Regions from separate parts of the Mesorhizobium sp. WSM4809 genome, predicted to be linked through region 1. Evidence: riboswitches for the same ligand, from Rfam matches in the RefSeq annotation. Region 1 holds a riboswitch; each other region holds the start of a gene.
The links. A riboswitch is a leader RNA that binds a small molecule or an ion and turns the genes downstream of it on or off. The one in region 1 is predicted to bind thiamine pyrophosphate.
Positions count from the first base shown of each region.

Region 2: linked by a shared signal. The riboswitch ahead of AC0L24_RS24155 (YkoF family thiamine/hydroxymethylpyrimidine-binding protein) and the one ahead of thiC (phosphomethylpyrimidine synthase ThiC) in region 1 are both predicted to bind thiamine pyrophosphate.
Region 3: linked by a shared signal. The riboswitch ahead of thiB (thiamine ABC transporter substrate binding subunit) and the one ahead of thiC (phosphomethylpyrimidine synthase ThiC) in region 1 are both predicted to bind thiamine pyrophosphate.

Region 1 is NZ_JBVVQW010000004.1:581,612-588,458, forward strand. Features, by position in the region: gene thiO (glycine oxidase ThiO) at 1-984, opposite strand, end outside; gene thiS (sulfur carrier protein ThiS) at 1-14, opposite strand, end outside; gene thiC (phosphomethylpyrimidine synthase ThiC) at 981-2,816, opposite strand; TPP riboswitch at 2,920-3,036, opposite strand; partial or broken gene panD (aspartate 1-decarboxylase) at 3,152-3,602, opposite strand; partial or broken gene AC0L24_RS13895 (3-oxoacyl-ACP synthase) at 3,637-3,807, opposite strand; partial or broken gene AC0L24_RS13900 (aminotransferase class III-fold pyridoxal phosphate-dependent enzyme) at 3,825-4,429, opposite strand; partial or broken gene AC0L24_RS13905 (biotin synthase BioB) at 4,425-4,601, opposite strand; gene AC0L24_RS13910 (S46 family peptidase) at 4,915-6,847, shown strand, end outside.
Region 2 is NZ_JBVVQW010000011.1:128,856-135,702, reverse strand. Features, by position in the region: gene AC0L24_RS24175 (methyltransferase family protein) at 1-593, opposite strand, end outside; gene AC0L24_RS24170 (ABC transporter substrate-binding protein) at 766-1,785, opposite strand; gene AC0L24_RS24165 (ABC transporter ATP-binding protein) at 1,778-2,545, opposite strand; gene AC0L24_RS24160 (ABC transporter permease) at 2,542-3,303, opposite strand; gene AC0L24_RS24155 (YkoF family thiamine/hydroxymethylpyrimidine-binding protein) at 3,398-4,006, opposite strand; TPP riboswitch at 3,997-4,110, opposite strand; gene AC0L24_RS24150 (RodZ family helix-turn-helix domain-containing protein) at 4,306-4,635, shown strand; gene msrA (peptide-methionine (S)-S-oxide reductase MsrA) at 4,729-5,247, opposite strand; gene AC0L24_RS24140 (ArnT family glycosyltransferase) at 5,380-6,847, opposite strand, start outside.
Region 3 is NZ_JBVVQW010000007.1:40,340-47,186, forward strand. Features, by position in the region: gene AC0L24_RS19070 (M48 family metalloprotease) at 1-888, opposite strand, end outside; gene thiQ (thiamine ABC transporter ATP-binding protein) at 1,146-1,928, opposite strand; gene thiP (thiamine/thiamine pyrophosphate ABC transporter permease) at 1,921-3,543, opposite strand; gene thiB (thiamine ABC transporter substrate binding subunit) at 3,784-4,782, opposite strand; TPP riboswitch at 4,826-4,940, opposite strand; gene AC0L24_RS19090 (thiamine diphosphokinase) at 5,028-5,672, shown strand; gene AC0L24_RS19095 (ABC-F family ATP-binding cassette domain-containing protein) at 5,674-6,847, shown strand, end outside.

The DNA.
Region 1 (6,847 bases):
ACCATCAGTTTCATGAGCATGCTCCTTGGTTCTGTCTTGACTGAAAACCAGGTCGGCAGCCTGGCGCGCCATGGCGGGGGCGAGGAGAAAGCCGTGACGATAAAGACCGTTGATCGCGATGATCTCACGGTCTGTTTCGACGCGTGGCAAATTGTCGGGAAATGCCGGACGGACACCCACACCGGTTTCAACGATCTCGGCCTCACCAAAGGCCGGATGGAGGGCATGGGCGGCGCCCAGCAGCTCCATCATGGAACGCGCCGTCAACGGTCCGGCGCTCTGGCTTTCAATCATCGTCGCTCCGATCATGAAACGGTGATCGGTGCGCGGCACGGCATAAAGCGGAAAGCGTGGATGAAGCAAACGGACCGGCCGCGACAGCGAGACATCAGGCGTGCGAAGGATCAGCATTTCGCCGCGAACACCGCGCAGTCTGTCATCGGCCGCTGCCATTCCCATGCAGTCTATCTGACGGGCGAAACCCGAAACAGGCCGGGCGTCGCAGCCGAAGTGGAATTTGACACCCATGGTCGCAAGCTTGTCATGAAGTGCCGCCATCGCCCGGCGTGGGTCGAGGTGAGCCTCGTCGGGGAAGAGCAATCCACGCCGGAAGCGGCCGGCGAGGTCGGGTTCCAGGAGCGCAATTTCGTTTTCATCGACGCGCCGATGCCCTGACGTGCGACTGGCGAACCGGTCAAGCTCACCGGCATCACGCGGCGCGGCCACGACCAATGTCCCGGCCCGTGTCACCTGACCCGACAGCACCGCATCCCACCAGTCGGCAGCGTCGCGTCCGAGATCCAGCACCGGCTGCTCCGCGCTTTCGCGCTCGCACCATGGCGCCAGCATGCCGCCGGCGAACCACGACGCGTTGCCGCCAAGGCCATGCCGCATCTCGGCGACTGTGACCTTCGCGCCGCGGGCGGCGAGTTCGAAAGCGACGGTGAGGCCGGCAACGCCGGCCCCTTTGACGAGCACCCTCATGATGGTTTGGGAGCCTCTGGCACGACCGGTACGCCAGTCTCGTCCGCCGGCATGTAGAGATCGCCGCCCTCCCGGTATTTTGCAGCCATTGCCGCCATGCCTTCCTTCTGGGCCTCGGCACGGATGTCGTGAGAAATGCGCATGGAGCAGAATTTCGGCCCGCACATCGAACAGAAATGTGCCAGCTTGTGCGCCTCCTTGGGCAAGGTCTGGTCGTGGAAGGACCGTGCGGTTTCGGGGTCGAGCGACAGGTTGAACTGGTCCTCCCAGCGGAACTCGAAGCGCGCGCGCGAAAGGGCATCATCCCTGGTTTTCGCTGCCGGATGGCCCTTCGCCAGATCGGCTGCATGGGCGGCTATCTTGTAGGTGATCACGCCAATCTTGACGTCGTTGCGGTCGGGAAGGCCGAGATGCTCTTTCGGCGTGACGTAGCAAAGCATTGCGGTGCCGAACCAGCCTATCATGGCGGCACCTATCCCTGAGGTGATGTGGTCATAGCCGGGCGCGATGTCGGTCGTCAGCGGCCCCAACGTGTAGAACGGCGCCTCACCGCACACTGCGAGCTGCTTGTCCATGTTCTGCTTGATCTTGTGCATGGGGACATGGCCCGGGCCTTCGATCATCACCTGGCAGTCCTTTGCCCAAGCAATCTTGGTGAGTTCTCCAAGTGTTTCCAGTTCGGCGAATTGCGCCGCGTCGTTCGCATCGGCTATTGAACCGGGACGAAGGCCGTCGCCGAGCGAGAAGGAGACGTCATAGGCTCTGGCGATGTCGCAGATTTCCTCGAAATGCTCGTAGAGGAAGCTCTCCCGGTGATGGTGCAGGCACCATTTGGCCATGATCGAGCCGCCGCGCGAGACGATGCCCGTGACCCGGTCGACGGTCAGCGGTATGTAGTGCAGCCGCACGCCGGCGTGGATGGTGAAATAGTCGACGCCTTGCTCGGCCTGCTCGATCAGCGTGTCGCGGTAGACCTCCCAGTTCAGATCCTCGGCGATGCCGTTGACCTTTTCCAGCGCCTGATAGAGCGGCACCGTACCGATCGGCACCGGCGCATTGCGCACGATCCAGTCGCGGATGTTGTGGATGTTGCGGCCGGTCGACAGGTCCATCACCGTGTCCGCGCCCCAGCGGATCGCCCAGACCATTTTTTCGACCTCTTCGGCCATCGACGATGTGACCGCCGAATTGCCGATATTGGCATTGATTTTGACCAGGAAATTGCGGCCTATGATCATCGGCTCGCTCTCGGGATGGTTGATGTTGACGGGAATGATCGCGCGCCCGCGCGCCACCTCGTCACGCACGAATTCCGGCGTCACGAAATCTGGAATCGCCGCGCCGAAGGCTTCGCCGTCGCGCTCGAGCTTGCCGCGAAGCATCTCCCGCCCGAGGTTCTCGCGGATGGCGACGAACTCCATTTCGGGTGTGATGATGCCGGCGCGCGCATAGGCAAGCTGGGTAACCGCCTTGCCGGCCTTGGCCTTTAGCGGCCGGTTGCGAACGGGAAATTCTGGCGTCAGACGCTCGCCCGTGACGAATCCATTATCTTCGGGCCGGACGTGGCGGCCGTCATAAGCCTCGACATCGCCGCGTGCCACAATCCATTCGTGGCGAATCCGGGCGAGGCCGTTCTCAATGCTGGTTTCGACTGTTGGGTCGGTATAGGGGCCGGACGGATCGTAGACGATGACAGGCGGCTCGCCGGCCGTTGGATGGACGGAGATTTCGCGCATCGGTACCTTGATGTGCGGGTGGAGGACGCCGGACTTGTGGATTTTCCGCGAGGCGGGCAGCGGTCCCGTCGAGACGGCGGGCGTGAGGGCATTCATCTTGAGGCTCCTTTGCTCATGCATTGGAGACCCAGTTCTGTGCCGGAAGGATGAAAAGTCGCTCTGGTCGACCTGCCGAAACAGGACCTCGGGCGTAAACTCCCGCAAAGCGCTTGCACCGTCCCTACGCCAGTATGAACTGGATCAGGTTCAACGGGTCACTGCGCCGTGAAAGCCAGCAGTATCTCAGCCCCTTGCCGGGACTCCCCTGGTGAATGCCCTAGGTTGAACGGGCCTGCGCTATCTTGTCAAGCGGGTTCGGGCGCCTTGGGCCGGCGGTGACGGCCGGCGGTTAATCAAACCGCGCGGGAGTTCGCGCATGCGTCGGGACCAAATCACGCCCCGGAGACCAGGGCCGTGATGGCCAAAGCCTCATTCGCCTCGTCAAGGATCGAGAACGGTAACACCCATTTACATCAAGATCGACGGAGTAGCTCAGGCGATCGCCTATGTGGTTGTCCTGGTCGAACCGGACGATCCGCGGCTTCAGCGAGGTGATGTGCGCTTCGTCCAGGTAGACGGAGTTGCAGACAACGATCTGGTCGTCGTGCTGGCAGGTGCGGGCAGCCGCACCATTGAGGATGCAGCATCGTGAGCGCGCTCGCCGAGAATGACATAGGTCGAAATCCGCGCTCCGGAATTCTTGTTCCATATCTCCACGAATTCCATGGGCAGGATTCCGGCTGCCTCGCAGTGGACGGGGTCGAGCGCAATCGAGCGATGATAGTTGAGGTTCGCTTCGGTGACGTGGATGCCGTGCAGCTTGCCAGCGACTAGCTTTCGCATTGGTCTGTTGTCCTATCCATCATGAATGACCAGTCATGTCGCCGGCACGGGCGGCGAGGCCAGACAACGTGTCTTCGTCCGTTGCCCAGAATCGCGAGCGAATTCCGGTGCGCTGCTCGATCCAGCCAGGTTCGAGCCCGAGACCGGTTTCGATTTCCGGGTTATCGACCTTTCGCCCGGGCGCATGGTGGCCAAGCCCGAGAATGCGCGACGATCTGCCCGTGGCGTCGAACCGAAGCGTTCGCCGGCCATCCTCGATGGCGTCATAGAGACCGTCCAACTCGTCGCCGGTGATGCAATAGGGCGGGAGGGGGTAGAGGACATTGCCGAGCGGGCGAATAAGCAGGCCGCGCTCATGGAAGAACGCGCGCAGTTTCGGTCCGATCTCGGCCAGATAGCCGGCGGAGCCGGCGCGCAGATCGAGTGCCGCGATCGTGCCGGTCGCGGCTGCCGGTGAAGAAAGGTGTCGCGAAAGCGTCGAAGCCCCGGCGGCCTGCATCGCGCTCAAGGCCGCGATCCGCTCGGCGACAGGCTCGTTCCGCCAGATCTCGACATTGGCGAGTGCGGCCCGCACAGGCAATCTTATTGGCGGTGTACGAACTCGAATGAAAGAAGGTCTTCTTCCGGTCGATCGAATAATGAGCCTTGGAGGATCGTATCGGTGGCCAGCGTGGCGGCCAGCGGGATAGCGCCGCCGGTCAGGCTTCGAGGTGCAAAAGGATATCAGGAGAAATGGAGGCCTGCTCGCAGGCGAACATGGTTGCGGTGCGTCCCCAGTCGGTCATCACCTCATCGGCGGTCAGCAGCGTGCCTGAGGTCTCGGCGATCGGCTGAAAGACGGACATGCGATTTCGGCATCATGATGCGCGCCAGCGCGATCACGCGCACGAATTCGATCGGCTCGATCGGCTTGGCGTCGGCAAGCGGGGTGCCGTCGATCGGGATAAGCATGTCGATCGGAACGCTTTCGGGATGTTCCGGCAGATCGGGGGAAGAAACGCGCTCTCACGATTATGGACAGGCGACGGCGATTCGGCAGCGGGCTTCGTCGCTAGCGAGGACGAGGGGCGTCCGGTCTACGACGAAATGTCGTAGGTCGGACATGGAAGGCAGCTTACCATTTGAGTCGTTGAAAGCTTTATTGCTTTGGCACGATTAGTGCAACGGACGAGCCGCAAACGTTGCCCAGAACCGATACGATGAGGGGAGCGTCATCGCAGGCGCTGGCGTCGCCGGCCAGCCCGAAGTCGATCCAGTCGGGGGAGACAGTAGATAGAATGGGAGAGGCACCAGTATGAACTGCGAATGTGATATGGTTGCTTGGGTAAGTGCCATCGCCTTGCTCTGGACGGCCACCGCTGCATCGGCGAACGAAGGCATGTGGATGCCGGCCCAGAGTGCGGAAGTCGGCGCGGCCATGCGCGCGGATGGGCTCCAGATCGATCCCGCGCAGCTGAGCCGTCTGGGCGCTGCCCCGCTTAGCGCGATCGTTTCACTGGGCGGATGCTCCGCCTCATTCGTCAGTCCGCAAGGGCTGGTCGCCACCAACCATCACTGCGTGCTGGAGTCCATCCAGTACAACAGCAGGGAGGGTCAAGACTATCTCACCAATGGGTTTCTGGCGAAGAGCCTGGGTGAAGAATTGCCTGCGGCGCCCGGCAGCCGCATCTATGTGACCGAGGATATGCGGGATGTGACCGCTGACATGCTCAAGGGCGTCTCGGACAAGCTGAACGGCCTTGCCCGCTATGAGCGGCTCGAAGCGAACCGCAAGGCGCTGATCGCTGCATGTGAAGAACAGGCCAGTCGCCGCTGCGACGTGAGGCCTTACTATGGCGGCGCTTTCTACTATCTCCAGCAGAACCTTGAAATTCAGGACGTGCGCCTCGTCTATGCGCCCGGGCTCGGCACCGGTAACTTCGGCGGCGAAACGGACAATTGGATGTGGCCGCGCCACACAGGCGATTTCGGCTTCTATCGCGCCTATGTCGCTCCTGATGGTTCCTCCCGGCCTTATGCGCGTGACAATGTGCCTTACCGGCCAAAGAGTTGGCTGCCCATAGCCCGTCAAGGCGTCCAAGAAGGCGATTTCGTGATGGTCGCCGGCTTTCCCGGCGCAACCCAGCGGTTCCTCACCGCCGATGAAGTCCAGTTCAACTTCGCCGAATACGAACCACTGTCCCAGCGTTTGCTCTCGGATTATGCCGCTCAGATCAAGCAAGCCACGGCAGGCAATCGCGAAGCGCAGATCCGCTACGCCTCCATCCTACAAGGCGTTGAAAACTACAAGAAGAAGCTGGCGGGCGATCTAGTCGGCGCCGACGCGATCGGCCTCGACGCGCGCAAGGCTACCGAGGAGGAAGTTTTTCGCGCTTGGGTCGCTGAGTATCCCGTGCGGCAGACGCGCTTTGACGCAGCAATCCGCGAACTGGACGCGATGGTGGGCGAGAATAGCCGGGCTTCGCTGGCGAGGCTGCGCCAGGCGTTGCTCAATCGCGCGCAACTACTGTCATCGGCACGCACTCTCTATCGCTGGACAAAGGAGCACGAGAAGCCCGATGAAGACCGTGAAAGCGGCTTTCAGGATCGTAACCATAAAGAAATCTCGGATCAGCTGACGCAGATCGAACGCCGCTATTTGCCAGACATCGATCGAAAGCTTTTCGAGGCCGCACTCGACGAATATCGCCGGCTGGATGCAAAGGACCGCGATACTGCTTTCGAAAGTGCTTTGGGCCAAACTGGCCTTGACCGACTTTATGCAGGCACCAAACTCGCAGACACGGCGACGCGGCTCGGCTGGCTTGATAAGCCCGCTGCTGCCTTCGAGGCATCCGAGGACCCTTTCATCAAGCTGGCGGTCGCTCTCTATCCCGGCGACATCGCTGCGGAGCAGGCTGCGAAGGACCGTGCTGGACGCAGCCAGGCGGCTCGCGCCATCTATATGCACGGTCAGCGTGCCTACCGGCAGGCAATCGGCCGGCCGATGTATCCCGACGCGAATGGCTCACTGCGCATCACCTGGGGCAAGGTGGCGGGGCGAACACGCGACGGGCAGACCTGGACGCCCTTCACCACGGCCGAGGGACTTCTGGCCAAAGAAACGGGCAAGGGTGAGTTCGACGCTCCAGATGCGGCTATCGCAGCGATCCGAGCCAAGGATTATGGCCCCTATGTCGCGCCGGCGCTGGGCACGCTGCCGGTCAACTTCCTGTCCACCGCCGACATCACCAACGGCAATAGCG
Region 2 (6,847 bases), on a different contig from region 1:
TGGAAGAAGGTGATCGCGGCGTAGACAGCAAGATTGTAGAAGGAAAAGGCCGACAGCAGGAACAGGACATGACCGGCAAGGTATCCGGCATAGATCGGGTGCCGCACCAGGCGGTAGGCACCGTCGGTCATCACGCCGCGATTGCCCGGCAGAATGGCGAAAGAACGCCCTAGCGATATCTTCCCCCAGATCACGAACCCCAACGCCAGGACTTGCAGCGGCGCGGCGGCATAGATCGGGATGATGGCCACGCCCGGTTCCAGGTCGATGAAGCCGACACCGAAGCTGGCGACCACCGAAACAACCACCGTCAGCGGGTTCCAGTCGCGTACCTGTGGTCGCCGCGACAGAAGCAGCCAGGTAAAGGTCAGGATCTCTGAAATTGCCACCAGCGCCACATTGATGCGGGTCGGGTCGAGCATCAGGTGATATACGCCGCGGTAGACGAACATGCCCGCGAAGGCCAGCGCGCAGATCCGAAAGAAACCTTCGCGCAAATCCACCAGGATTTCGCGCGTTCGGGCTGCGGACAAAATCCTGCCGTCACTGATGTGCGAAAGCGCCTCGCTTTTTGATATGAGCAATGCAAACACCCCAATGATCCCTCAGGGCGACCTTTGCACGCAACCATTGCCGGGCAGTTAATCAACAAGATCAGATCGGCATTAAACTGGCTGTCGGGGAGCCAGGGCGCCACTCCCAGACGACCTGCTCCACGCGGTCGCCCAGAAAGACTGGCGACCCATCTCATTTGGTTTTGCCAGACTAGCTCAGATAGTCGTTGCGGAAATAGCTCCCGAAATCCGGGCGTTGAGCAACCAGCTTGCCGTCGGCATCACGCAAAATGCCGGACGCGAAGAGATAGCCGCCGATCGCTCCCATCTTGGCCGGATCCATCGTCCCGATGGCGCCGCTTTGGCTGCGCAGATAATGGCCGTCGATCAGCGCCTTCAGTGAGGCGTGGATCAGCGCCGGATTGGTCAACGCATCCTTGTTGGCCGCGATCAGCAGGGCTGCCGCATCTTCGGGGTGATCGACCGCGAACTGGTAGCCGCGCCGCGTCGCCTGGACAAAGGCGGCCGCAGGCTTGGGGTTTGCCTGGAGATAGGCTTCGCTCGAAGAGATCAGTGTCGTGTGCTCGTCAGGCACGCCGTAATCGGCATAGACGAAGCTGCGTTGTTTGACGCCCCTGAGCTCGGCGTCGACACCCTCCCAGGTCGAGACTTCGAGCGTGAAATCGACCGAACCGTTGGCCAGCGCCTCATAGGCTGAGGTGCCGAGCGTCACCGTCTCGAAATTGCCCTTGCCGCCATCATGGCGGATGATGGTCGATATCAGGGCGTTTTCCCAGGCGCTGCCGAAGCCGCCATAGGTCAGGCCGTCGAGGTTTCTCGGGCTTACGATCTCGCTGCGGGCCGCATTGAAGACCACGCGGCCGGTTTCCGATTGCACCACCGCATAGACGCCCTTCAGGTCCGCTCCGGCGGTTCTCTGGGTGAACAGGCTGATGGTGCCGTTGATGCCGAAATCGGCGACGCGATTTGCAACCAGCGTGCCCGCACCGGTATCGCTGTAAGGCAGGATGTCGACCTCGAGCCCGGCCTCGCGATAGAAGCCCTTGTCGCGGGCGACGAACAGTCCGATGTGGTTGGTGTTGACAGTCCAGTCGAGGGCAACGGTGACCTTTTGTGCCGATTGTGCTTGGGCTCGCCCCGATCCGGCAACGAGCGGAAGGCCTGTGGCAAGGGTCAGCAACAACGCCTGCCGGCGCGTCAAGTCAGTCATGATCGTGTCCTTTGGATGGGGTGGCGTTGAGGATGATGTCGAGAATCTCGGCCTCGAGCGTACTTGCCTGGCGCGCGGCATCGCCGCCAAGGCTGCGCGGGCGCGGCAGCGGCACCTTGATTTCACGCACGATGCGGGCCGGGCGCGCCGACAGCACATAGATGCGGTCGGACAGGAACACGGCTTCGCGCACGTCATGGGTGATCAGGAGCGCCGTCCAGCGATGATGCCGCCACATCTGTTCCAGCCAGCGCTGCATGGCCGTGCGGGTCAGCGCGTCGAGAGCGCCGAACGGCTCGTCGAGCAAAAGCATGTCGCGTTGCTGCACCACCGTGCGCAGCAAGGCCGCGCGCTGGCGCATACCGCCGGACAGTTGCGCTGGAAAATGCCGCTCGAAGCCGGCAAGCCCGAATTCGGCAAACAACGGCGCAACGCGCGCCCGCGCCGCCTGTCTCCTCATGCCTTGCACTTCGAGCCCGAGCGTCGCGTTTTCGAGGATGCGCCGCCACGGCATCAGCGCGTCACGCTGCGGCATGAAGGCGAAATGCCTGCCGTGGTCGTCGAGCGGCGCGCCGTCGAACAACATCTCGCCCTCGCCATGCTCGGCGCCGGTCAGGAGCTGGAAGAGTGTCGATTTGCCGGCGCCCGAGGGTCCAAGGATCGAGACGAATTCACCAGCGCCGACGCTAAGCGAAATATCGGCCAGCACGTCGAGCCCACCGAACGCCTTGCGCACATGCCGCAGCTCGAGCCGGTTCATCGCCAGGCCCCCTTCCCGGCGGTTTCCTTGCCGGCCCGCTCCCAGGGCATCGCGAGGCGCTGCAGCAGTACAGTCGACCCGAACAGGACAAGTGTCAGCGCGGCACTCACTCCGACGGCGGCAAGAACCAGGTCAGGACGGAAATTGTTCTTGGCGTTGAGCATGTAGATGCCCAGCCCCTTCGCGGCCCCCGCATATTCGGCGAAGATCGCGCCGACCACGGCGTAGGTGATGGAGATCCTCAAACCAGCGAAGAAATAGGGCAGCGCCGAAGGCAGCCGTGCCAGCACGAAGATGCGCCAGCGCCCTGCCCCCATGGCGCGCAGCATTTGCCCGATCTCGGCCTCGGTCGACTCATAACCCTCGACCAACGCAACCAGCATCGGAAAGAAGGTAACCAGCGCCACCAGCATGATCTTGGGCGCCAGCCCGAAGCCGAACCAGAGCACCACCAGCGGCGCGATCGCCACCAGCGGCAAGGTCTGGCTGACGATTAAGACAGGAAACATCGCACGCCGCAGCGGCTGGAAGAAGTCGACCAGCATTGACAGCACGAAGGCAGCGCTGAGCGAACAGGCAAAGCCGAGCAGCGTGGCGCCGATGGTCGGAATGGCGTTGTCGGCCAGCGCCTGGCGATTGAGCAGCGCTTGCTCGAAAACGCGCGACGGCGCCGGCAGTGTCGTCGGCCTGATGCCGGAATAGGTGGCATAAAGCTCCCACGCCAGCAGGAGCAAACCGACCGAGATCATGGCCGGCATTGCCTTGACAAGAAGGCTCGCGATCGGGCGCGAAGCGACTGATGATGTGGCCACGGGAGATAACCTTTGACGGCAGCGCGAAAGCGCGGCTGGCTCAGACAGCCGACGGGCTGTTGGCCGAGACCGTGACGTCGAGGGTTACGTGGCCGGCGCCTGGTCCGAAGCGGCAGAAGGCCTCGTCCAGCGCCGAAAAGATCGCACCGGCATCACCGCGCAGTTTCGTGCAGAAATGCTTGGAACGCTCATAGACGCCGGACTGCTTGAGAAAATCGATGCAGCCGTAGATCTCGTCCATGTGGTCGTCGGTGCCCATCACATAGAGCGAGAACTGCGCCGCCGCCGGCTGGCCGGTGGCAGCAGCATTGCGCACCGCCGCGATGGCCGCATCCTTGCGCGGGCCGAGTGGCCCAACAGGCCCGCCAAGTGCATCGGAGCGGCAGATCGGATCATCCGGCTCGCCAGGGCACCCGCGCGAGATGGTGGCCGACAACACGCAATGTTTGCCGCTGCGTGCCGCCGCCACGAAGAGGTCGCGCATGGCGGGAAACAGCACTTCGGGCGGCCCGACCAGCAAGGTCGAGATGTCGTCGGTCTCGATCCTGAGCTTGTCGCGCCAGGGATCGAGCGCACCGAGCGCGCCAAGAATGACACCGACGAAATCGTCGGTCATGGGGTATAGGGAAATCTGTGCGCCTGAAAACATCGCCCGCCTCGCTCCGCTGGTATTACCCAGATCAGCTTCTAGGGTCTGTGGGCTTGCCGCCCCCGTCTCAGCCCCGACCGTACGGAGCACCCCTGTGGATGTGCGCCTTAAAGCATCATTCGAGTTCAAGGGAAAGCCGTTTTTTCAGAGCACTGCGCCAAAAGCATTGCGCCAGTCACGGTGCGCCTGTGCGGAATTTTGTCGGGAACCTTCGCCGCTGCGACCGGTTGTCCCCACAGTCGCAACGCGATCACTTTCGTAGAAAACAAGCGACGACTTCACAGAAATGGAGACAAACCATGTTCATGAAAATCCTCGCAGCTTCGGTTCTCACCATTGGTCTGGCCACGTCAGCCATGGCGCAAAGCGCCGGCAGCAACAACGCAAATGGAAGCGGCAGCGGCAAATCGGTGACGGTTGAGCCGAACACGCCGGCTTCACCGAATACGGTCGAGCCGGACACTGTCGACCCGGGCACGACCAACAGCACGACTGGCACGGTAGGAGATATGAATTCAAACGCGGATCAGAATTGCCCGGCAAGTCCGCAGGGGGCGCAGGCAGATGCCAACGGCACCTCCCCGGGCACCACCTCGCCGACAGTCAACGACAACAATTGCGGCAAGTAATCTGCACGCGATCGAACCAAAGCCGCGGAGCACAACCTCCGCGGCTTTGTTCTACCACGACGCGGGGATCGGGGTTTGGTACAACCTTGAACTCTACGAAACCGCCGTCTCGCGAACCGGCAGCTTCCAGCCTGGCCTGACGAAGTGGCAGGTGTATCCGTTGGGATATTTCTCCAGATAGTCCTGATGCTCGGGCTCGGCTTCCCAGAACGGACCAACGGGTGCGACTTCGGTGATGACCTTGCCCGGCCACAGGCCCGAGGCATCGACATCGGCGATGGTGTCCTCGGCGACGCGCTTCTGTTCGTCGCTGGTGTAATAGATCGCCGAGCGATAACTCGTCCCGACATCGTTGCCCTGGCGGTTGCGGGTCGTCGGATCGTGGATCTGGAAAAAGCGTTCCAGCAGCGTGCGATAGCTTATGATGGCCGGATCGAAATTGATCTCGATGGCTTCGGCGTGGGTGCCGTGGTTGCGGTAGGTGGCGTTGGGCACGTCGCCGCCGCTGTAGCCGACACGGGTGGAGATGACGCCGGGATAGCGCCGTATCAAATCCTGCATGCCCCAGAAACAGCCGCCGGCAAGGACTGCACGTTCGGTCGAAGTCGCCATGTCACGTCTCCTCAAAAGCAATTCCAGGAAAAGTGTGTGGCGGTTTTCCGTCTGGAATTGCGTGAAAGCAAGTGGTCTCGCCATAAATGGGCATTGTCACCTGCTTCGTCCAGCGGACGCGGTGGATCTACCTCAATTGCTCGGTTGGGCGAGGCTGTCGATCAAACCCAGTAGCTTCATGCCAGGCGGAATGGCGGCAAAGCTGATCGCCACCGGTGGTGCCCTGAGCGACCAGTCGAAAAGAACGGTCTTGACCGGGATGTTTCCCAGCCACGCCAGCAGCCGAGGTGGCACGCCGCTCCCGGGCCAGACCAGAAGCATGCCGTGATCGCGCAGCCGCTGGCTGGTGATCCAGGGGGCGAGCCGCATGTCGAGGTCTGTGAAGATCGACGGCTTGTCATAGGCGTTGAGGCCCGCCAGCAACGCGATGCGGGTATCGCCGCCGACGATGTCGAGCCGACCGGGCACCGCCGCGTGCCAGACCGCCTCGGCTTCGTCCGAAATCTGCCGCGCTGGCCAGCAGACGGCATCCATGCGCCCGCGCAAATTGCAACTCGTCCAGCGGATGCCCGCATAGGCACCGGACATGCCGAGGATGCAGGCGAACGCGCAGATCGCCAGCCGTCGCAGTTCGACGGCGCCAAGCCGATGACCCAGCAAGGCGATCGCCACAACGCCGACCAGATTGTACATCGGCGCGCCCCACGCCTCGCCGGCGCCGGTAAACAGCGAGGCCACCATGACAAGCACCGCCGGACCAAGCCCCATCCACACGAGATAGGCCAGCGCGCCGCGCTCAATGGGCTGTTCCGGCGCGGGCGAACGCCGCAACAGCCCCGATATCGACAGCACCAGCAATAAGCCGCAGAGCCCCGCCATTTGGACACCGATATAGTAAAGGCGGGCGCGGTGGACCAACACCCATTCATCGCGGCCGGCGACATAGGTCAGCGGCAGGAAATCGATGCGGTAGAGCTGGATGGCCAGTGGCGCGGCGACGGCGAGGAAAACCGCGAGCCCAAGCCAGGGCCAGGGCGTGGCGAGCCGATTGCGTGCCCGCGTGTCCGACAACAGCCAGATCGCCCCGAAGAGCAACAGCAGCCCGGTGGAAAACTTGGCATAGAGCCCGACGCCCGACACCAGTCCGAGCGCCAGCCACCAGCCCGGCCCACCGCTACGGCCCGCACGCCACAGCAGCCAGCAGATTGCGGCCCAGAAGGGCATCTGCGCGTAATCATGATTGAACTGCGGTGTCGGCCAGCCGAAGAAATACAATGACGGCATCAAAAGCACGGCGGCCAGCGCGCGGGTTCTCCCGAGCATGTCGCGGGCCAGCAGGTAGACGAAGACGAAGGTCGCCGAGACGACAAGCTGGGCGAGCAGATATTGCGGCCAGCGGAACGATCCGGTCAGAAGATGGCTGATCTCGAGCAGCCAGCCGGGGAGCTGCGGATGCTTGTAGGTCAAAAGCACCCATTCGCGGCCCCACATGAAACTCTCGACGACGTCGCCGGGCGGGGCGGCATCGACAAGCGCCGGCATCACGGTCCAGCACAGGATCTGCGTCAGGCATAAAAGCGCCAGGCCGGCTTCTGGATAG
Region 3 (6,847 bases), on a different contig from region 1:
GCCGCGCACGTAGCCTTCCTCGGGCGTGTCGCCATAGAGCAGGCCGTCTATGCCGGCGAGGAAGGAATCGCGGTCGCGCGTGCCGACGCCCGGCGCGCCGAACTGGCGGGCATGGCGCTGCGCCAGATCGATGCGCTGCGGCGTGTTGGGGTGCGTGGCCAGGAAGTCCAGGCTAGCGTCGGTGGCGCCGCTGATCGAGCGGAAATCGGTATAGGCCGACATCGATTGAAGGAAGCGGCCTGCGGCGAAAGGATCGTAGCCGGCCTCGCCGATCGACTTGATGCCGATGGCGTCGGCTTCCAGCTCCTGGTTGCGCGAAAATTGCGCCAGCCTCAGCTTGCCGCGGATCAACGCCGCCTTGGCGGTCGGGCTGTCGCCGAGCACATCGGAGACCACCTTGGTCGCTAGGCCTTCCTCTGCCTCGAGCTGTTGGCGCTGCAGGCCGTGATTGGCGGTGACGTGGCCCATCTCATGCGCGATTACAGCGGCAAGCTCGGCCGAATCATTGGCCAGCGCCAGGAGGCCGCGGGTGATGTAGAGATAACCGCCCGGCAGCGCGAATGCGTTGACGTTGGGCGAATTTAGAATGGTGATGCGATAGGTCTGTGTCGGGTTGGCGGACACCACCGTCAAACTACCGACCACCTTGGCGACCATTCGCTCGAGCTTGGGGTCGGAATATTCACCGCCGTAAGTCGCCAGGATGCGCGGGTGCTGCGCCTTGGCCAATTCGGCGAGCTTGTTGTTGGCGCCGACATTGTCCACTGTGATCGGCTTGTCGGAAGGCTGGAAGCCGGATTCCTGAACTTCCGGCGGCGTGAACATCTGGCAGCTTGCCAACGCCACGGCAAAACCGGCCAGCGCGAGAAAACGCGCCAGCGGTTTCATTCCCAATGTGTTAGCGCCGATCGCCAGAACGGCTTCCTTTCGGGTCCCGGCGCATGACCACGAAAATCGGGGGCGATCTTCGGAACGCGTCATGCGCTATCTCAAACTGCTGCAGCATCCGTTGCCCGTCCCTTAGGGCGGGCGGCGGATACTGCAGGCAAATCACGGCCTGTGCCGGACCGGTAGGGCGACCTAGCCACACTCCCCCGGTCATGGCAAGCAAACGCCACATCGCCTGGAGCCGGTTTGACCGTAAATTATGTCCGCTTCCGGGCAACATCGCGTGATGTGGAATATCCAGCACCCGCGCCGATATAGCGCCGGAACGCCTCCGGACCAGCCCCGGTAAAGAAATCATCAGCCTTGCCGGTTGCGGCCACCAACCCATTGTCGACAAACACCATGTGCTCGCCGATGCGGCGTGCATCCTCGGGCTGGTGGGTGACAAATAGCACCGTCATGGCGCGTTCGGCATGAACGGCAGCAACCAGATTCAGCATCTCGTCGCGCAAAGCGGGTCCGAGCGAAGCGAATGGCTCGTCGAGCAGCAACACCGGTCGGTCGCGCACCAGCACGCGGGCCAGTGCGACGCGCTGGCGTTCGCCCCCGGAGAGCTCGCGCGGCAGGCGTTTCTCCTTGCCCGCGAGACCGGTGCGCGCAAGCGCCTCGGCGACCGCGGCGCGGTCCGCCTCGGTCAGTCCCAGGGAGGGCGAGCGACCGAGCCCGACATTCTGCTCGACGGAAAGATGCGCGAAGAGATTGTTCTCCTGGAACACCATCGACACCGGCCGCGCCGAGGCCGGCTCGGCGCTGACATCGGCCCCGCCGATCAGCACGCGGCCCGATTGTGGGGTCTCGAAGCCGGCGACCAGATTGAGCAGCGTCGACTTGCCCGAACCGCTCGGACCCATGATGGCGGTGATCTTCGCCGTGGCGAACTCGACGTCGAAGACAAGTGGCACCTCACCATAACTGAACGACACCTTGTCCAGCCGCACCGATGCGCCCTTTTCAAGCCTGCTGGCCGCCCCGTCACGCATCCCGGACCTTCTCCCTTCCCAGCCAGTGCGCCGCCACGATCAACGCGAGACAGACGAGGCCGAGCAGGAGTGCCAGGCCGGCGGCATCCTCGGTGCGGTAGCTGCCCATCCGAGCCAGAAGAAGGTAGGGCAATGTCTGCACGGAATCACTGCCGAACAGGGCAATGACACCGAGATCGCCCAGCGACAGCGCCATGGCGAAAGCGAAGGCCGTGGCGAGCGGGCGCCGCAGCGACGGCCAGTCGACCAGTATCAGCCGGTTCCAGCCCGCAATGCCGAGCTGTGCGCAGAGCCGTTCGTGACGCTCGCTCGCCGCATCATAGGCGGGACGCACGGCGCGCAGGGCGAACGGCATCGCCATCACCGCGTTGACGGTGACGACCATGACCGGGGCGATGGCAAAGACATCGCCGGCATGGCGCAGCAACAGGAACCAGCCGGCGCCGACGACGATCGGCGGCACGACAAGAACAAAGCCGGCGCCTGTATCGGCGGCGCGTTCGAGCAGTGTCTTTGCGCCGGCACGGCGGTTCAGCGCCAGTGCCCGCCGCGCCATGGTCAGCGCCAGCGACAGCATCACCGAGAGCAGTGCCGACAGGAAGGCGAGCGCCGCGCTGGTCAGCGTTGCCTGCCGGACAGTGGCCTCGCTGGCCAAACGGCCGAGATCCGCACCCAACCCGGCCATCACGGTTGCCGCCATCGGCCCAACGACGAACAGCAGCGCCAGGATGATGACTAGCGCGTTCAACCAGGTCTCGCTCCGATTCACCGAGATATAGCGGCGTTGCGCGACCGGCAAATTGGTGTCGCCGACCACATTGGCGCCCAGGCGCGTCAGGGCCAGCACAACGATAAAGGTCAGGGCGATCTGCAACAGCGTCAGTGTAACGGCCCGCGCGGGATCGAAATCGAAGCGCAGGGCCTGGTAGATGCCGACCTCCAGCGTCGTCGCGGCCGGCCCGCCGCCGAGCGTCAGCACGATCGTGAAGGATGTGATGCAGAGCATGAACACAAGCCCGGCGACGCCGGGCAGTGCGGCGCGCAGCGTTGGCCATTCGATCAGCCGGAACGCCGGCCGCGCCGCCATGCCGAGTTGGCTCGCCAACCGCCATTGGTCGGCCGGTATGGTCTGCAGCGCCTCGAGGAACAGCCGCGTCGCCAGCGGCAGGTTGAAGAAGACATGGGCGACGAGGATGCCGGACAGGCCATAGATACCCGGCCAGCTTCCGCCGCCGATCAAGGCAAGCACGCCGGCGAAATAGCCGGCACGGCCATAAAGCGCCAGAATGCCGAGCGCTGCGACAATAGCCGGCAGCGCCAACGGCACGGCGAAGATCTGCAGGATGAAGGCGCGGCCGAAGAAACGTGGATGTCGCGACAGAGCGCGCGCCACGAACAGCGCCGGGATGGCCGAAAGCAGCGTCGAGAGCGCCGCTTGCCAGAGCGTGAAGCGAATGACGCGAAGCAGATAGGGATCGAAGGCTGCCCAGGCGCCCGAGAAATCATGGGCGCCCTCGAAAAGCAGGCCGGCAAACGCGCCGCCGATCAGCAGCGCGATCGCGGCAAGCGCGACAATGCCGGCGCTGACGCGGGGATCAGAGGCTGCGCGTCGCACGCCGGACCACCAATCTCCGGATCGCGGCACTTACAAAGGATTGCGTTCCTTCGCGCCCCCCTCTGTCCTGCCGGACATCTCCCCCACAAGGGGGGAGATTGGCAATTTCGACGCCTCGCTCACTCCAGCAGCATTGGCGATTGGCGAAATCGCCGATGGCAGCCAATCTCCCCCCAAGCGGGGGAGATGTCCGGCAGGACAGAGGGGGGCGCCGTAGAGCACTCATCTTCGATAGCAAACTTATTTGCTCATCACCGCAAGCCATTCATCGACCCAGGCCTTGCGATTGGCAGCGACCTCTTGCGGGCTGAACAGCAAGGTCTTGGTCGGCTTGACCAGTTTATCAAAGGCCGGATTGAGCGGCTTGTCGGTCTTGCCGGCCGGGAACATCCAGTTGGTCTCGGGAATGGCATCCTGGAATTTAGGTCCGGTCATGAAGGCCATAAACTTGGCCGCCAGCGGATTCTTGGCCCCCGTCGTGGTGATACCCGCCACCTCGATCTGCAGATACTCGCCCTCCTCGAAGGAGGCGGCCTGGTAGCGCCCGGTGTTCTCGGCGATCATGTGATAGGCCGGCGACGTCGTGTAGGACAGCACCATCGGCGCCTCGCCCTTGGTGAACAGCCCATAGGCCTCGCTCCAGCCCGGCGTCACGGTCAGCACCTTCGGCTTGAGCTTGGCCCAGGCCTCCGGCGCCTTGTCGCCATAAACCGACTTGACCCACAGAAGCAGGCCGAGGCCCGGCGTCGAGGTGCGTGGATCCTGGATGACGATCTTGTCGTCGGCACTGCCTTCGACCAGCTCTTTCAGGCTTTTCGGCGGGTTCCTCAGCTTCTCGGTGTCGTAGACGACAGCGAAATAGCCGTAATCAAAGGGGACAAAAGTATCGTCGCTCCAGCCACCCGGCACGTTGACATCAGTTACGCCGCCATGCGGCGCGAACAAGCCTGAGGCCTTGGCATCGGCGGTGAGATTGGTGTCGAGGCCAAGCACGATATCGGCCTTGGTCGATGCGCCTTCCAATCTGACGCGGTTGAGCAACGCGACGCCGTCGGCGACCGAGACGAACTCGACATCGCAGCCGCATTCGGCCTCGAACGCCTTCTTCACCACGGGACCCGGACCCCAGTCGGCGGTAAAACTCTCATAGGTGTAGACGGTGAGCTTGTCCTTGGCCAAGGCCGGTCCGGACAAGGCCACGACCGTTGCTGAAACAAGAGCGTATAAAAGCGTGCGCATCGGCGCCTCCTTCGTTCGAATTGAAAGGAATTGAGGCGTCGGACTGTCCGAAACGTCTAATCCCTCCGCCGGTACAAACCGGATCAGGTTCAGCGGGTTGGCGAGACTGCCTCTCAGCCGGTCCGCGAAGATCGCGTCCGGCACCCCGTTAGAGCGTTTCGACACATAGGCCGGCCCGATCCGCCACGCAAGTGGGAGTTTGCCGCCTTCCGTTTCCCGTGCCGGGCTGGTAAGGGCCACACGATATGAGCACATTCACCATCCTGCTTGGCGGCGATCTCATCCGCACGCCACGGCTCGACCGTCAGGTCGAAGGCTCCCGCGTCATCGCCGCCGACGCCGGCATAGGCCATGCGCAGTTGCTGGGCCTCGTGCCGGAGCTGTGGGTGGGTGATTTCGATTCCGTGCCGGCGAACCTGCCGGACGATCTCGCTTCCGTGCCGCGCCGGACCTTCCCGGCGGAAAAGGACCAGACCGATGGCGAACTGGCCATCGCCGCAGCACTCGAGCGCGGCGCGACCCGGCTGGTGCTCGCCGGTGCTTTCGGCGGCAAGCGCGCCGACCACGCTTTCCTGCATCTGGCGCTTGCCTTGCGGCTGGCCGAAGCAGGGACCGATGTGCTCCTGACCAGCGGCGCCCAGGAAGGCATTCCCCTGCTGCGCGGAACGGCCGGCTTCGACTATGCCGATGGCACGCTGTTTTCGGTGCTCGGCTTTTCCGAGCTTGCCGGGTTGACCGTCACCCGCGCCAAATGGCCGCTGAACCACGTCAAGGTGGCCTTCGGTTCGTCGCTGACCATTTCCAACGAGGTCAAGGGCCGCCTCGAAATCGCGCTCGGCCATGGCCGCGCGATGCTGCTCGCTCATCCCTATCCCTTACCTGAAAGCTGACATGGCCCCGCCTCTTCTCAACCTCGACGGGATAAAACTGACCTTCGGCGGCACGCCGCTGCTCGACGGCGCCGCCTTGACGGCTTCGGCCGGCGACAAGATCGCACTGGTCGGCCGCAACGGGTCGGGCAAGTCGACCCTGCTGAAGATCGCCGCTGGCCTGATCGAGCCGCAGGACGGTGAGGTGTTCCGCCAGCCTTCGGCAACTGTCCGCTATTTGCCGCAGATGCCCGACATGGAGGGCTTTGCCACTGTCCGCGCCTATGTCGAGGCCGGGCTTGGCCCTGCCGACGATCCCTACCGCGCCAGCTATCTGATGGAGCATCTCGGACTGTCGGGCGAGGAGCGGCCCAACGATCTGTCGGGCGGCGAGGCGAGGCGTGCTGCCCTTGCCCGCGTCATGGCGCCGGAGCCAGACATCCTGCTGCTCGATGAGCCGACCAACCATCTCGACCTCTCGGTCATCGAATGGCTGGAAGAAGAACTCATCCGCACCTCCTCGGCACTGATCGTCATCTCGCACGACCGCCGCTTTCTCGAACGTGTGTCGCGCGCCACCATCTGGCTCGATCGCGGCCAGACCCGCAGGCTGGACAAGGGCTTTGGCCATTTCGAGGAATGGCGCGACCTGGTCCTGGAGGAAGAAGAGCGCGAGCAGCATAAACTCGGCCGCCAGATCGTTCGCGAAGAGCATTGGCTGCGCTACGGCGTGACGGCGCGGCGCAAGCGAAATATGCGCCGGCTCGGCGAGTTGCAGACCATGCGCCAGCGTTTTCGCGGCCATCGCGGTGCCGAAGGGTCGGCGACCATGGTGGCGAGCGACGCCGCCGAGTCCGGCAAGCTGGTGATCGAGGCGAAGAACATCGAGAAGAGCTTTGGCGATCTCACCGTGGTCAAGGGGTTTTCGACCCGCATCCAGCGCGGCGATCGCGTCGGCCTGGTCGGGCCGAACGGCGCCGGCAAGACGACGCTCTTGAAGATGCTGACCGGCGAGATGAAGCCGGACGCCGGTTCGGTGCGGCTCGGCACCAATCTGGAGATCGCCACGCTCGACCAGAAGCGCGAGGCGGTAGACCCGCAGGAGACGCTGGCGCAATATCTCACCGACGGGCGCGGCGAGAACCTCGTCATCAATGGCGAGCAGCGCCACGTCGTCTCCTACATGAAGGATTTCC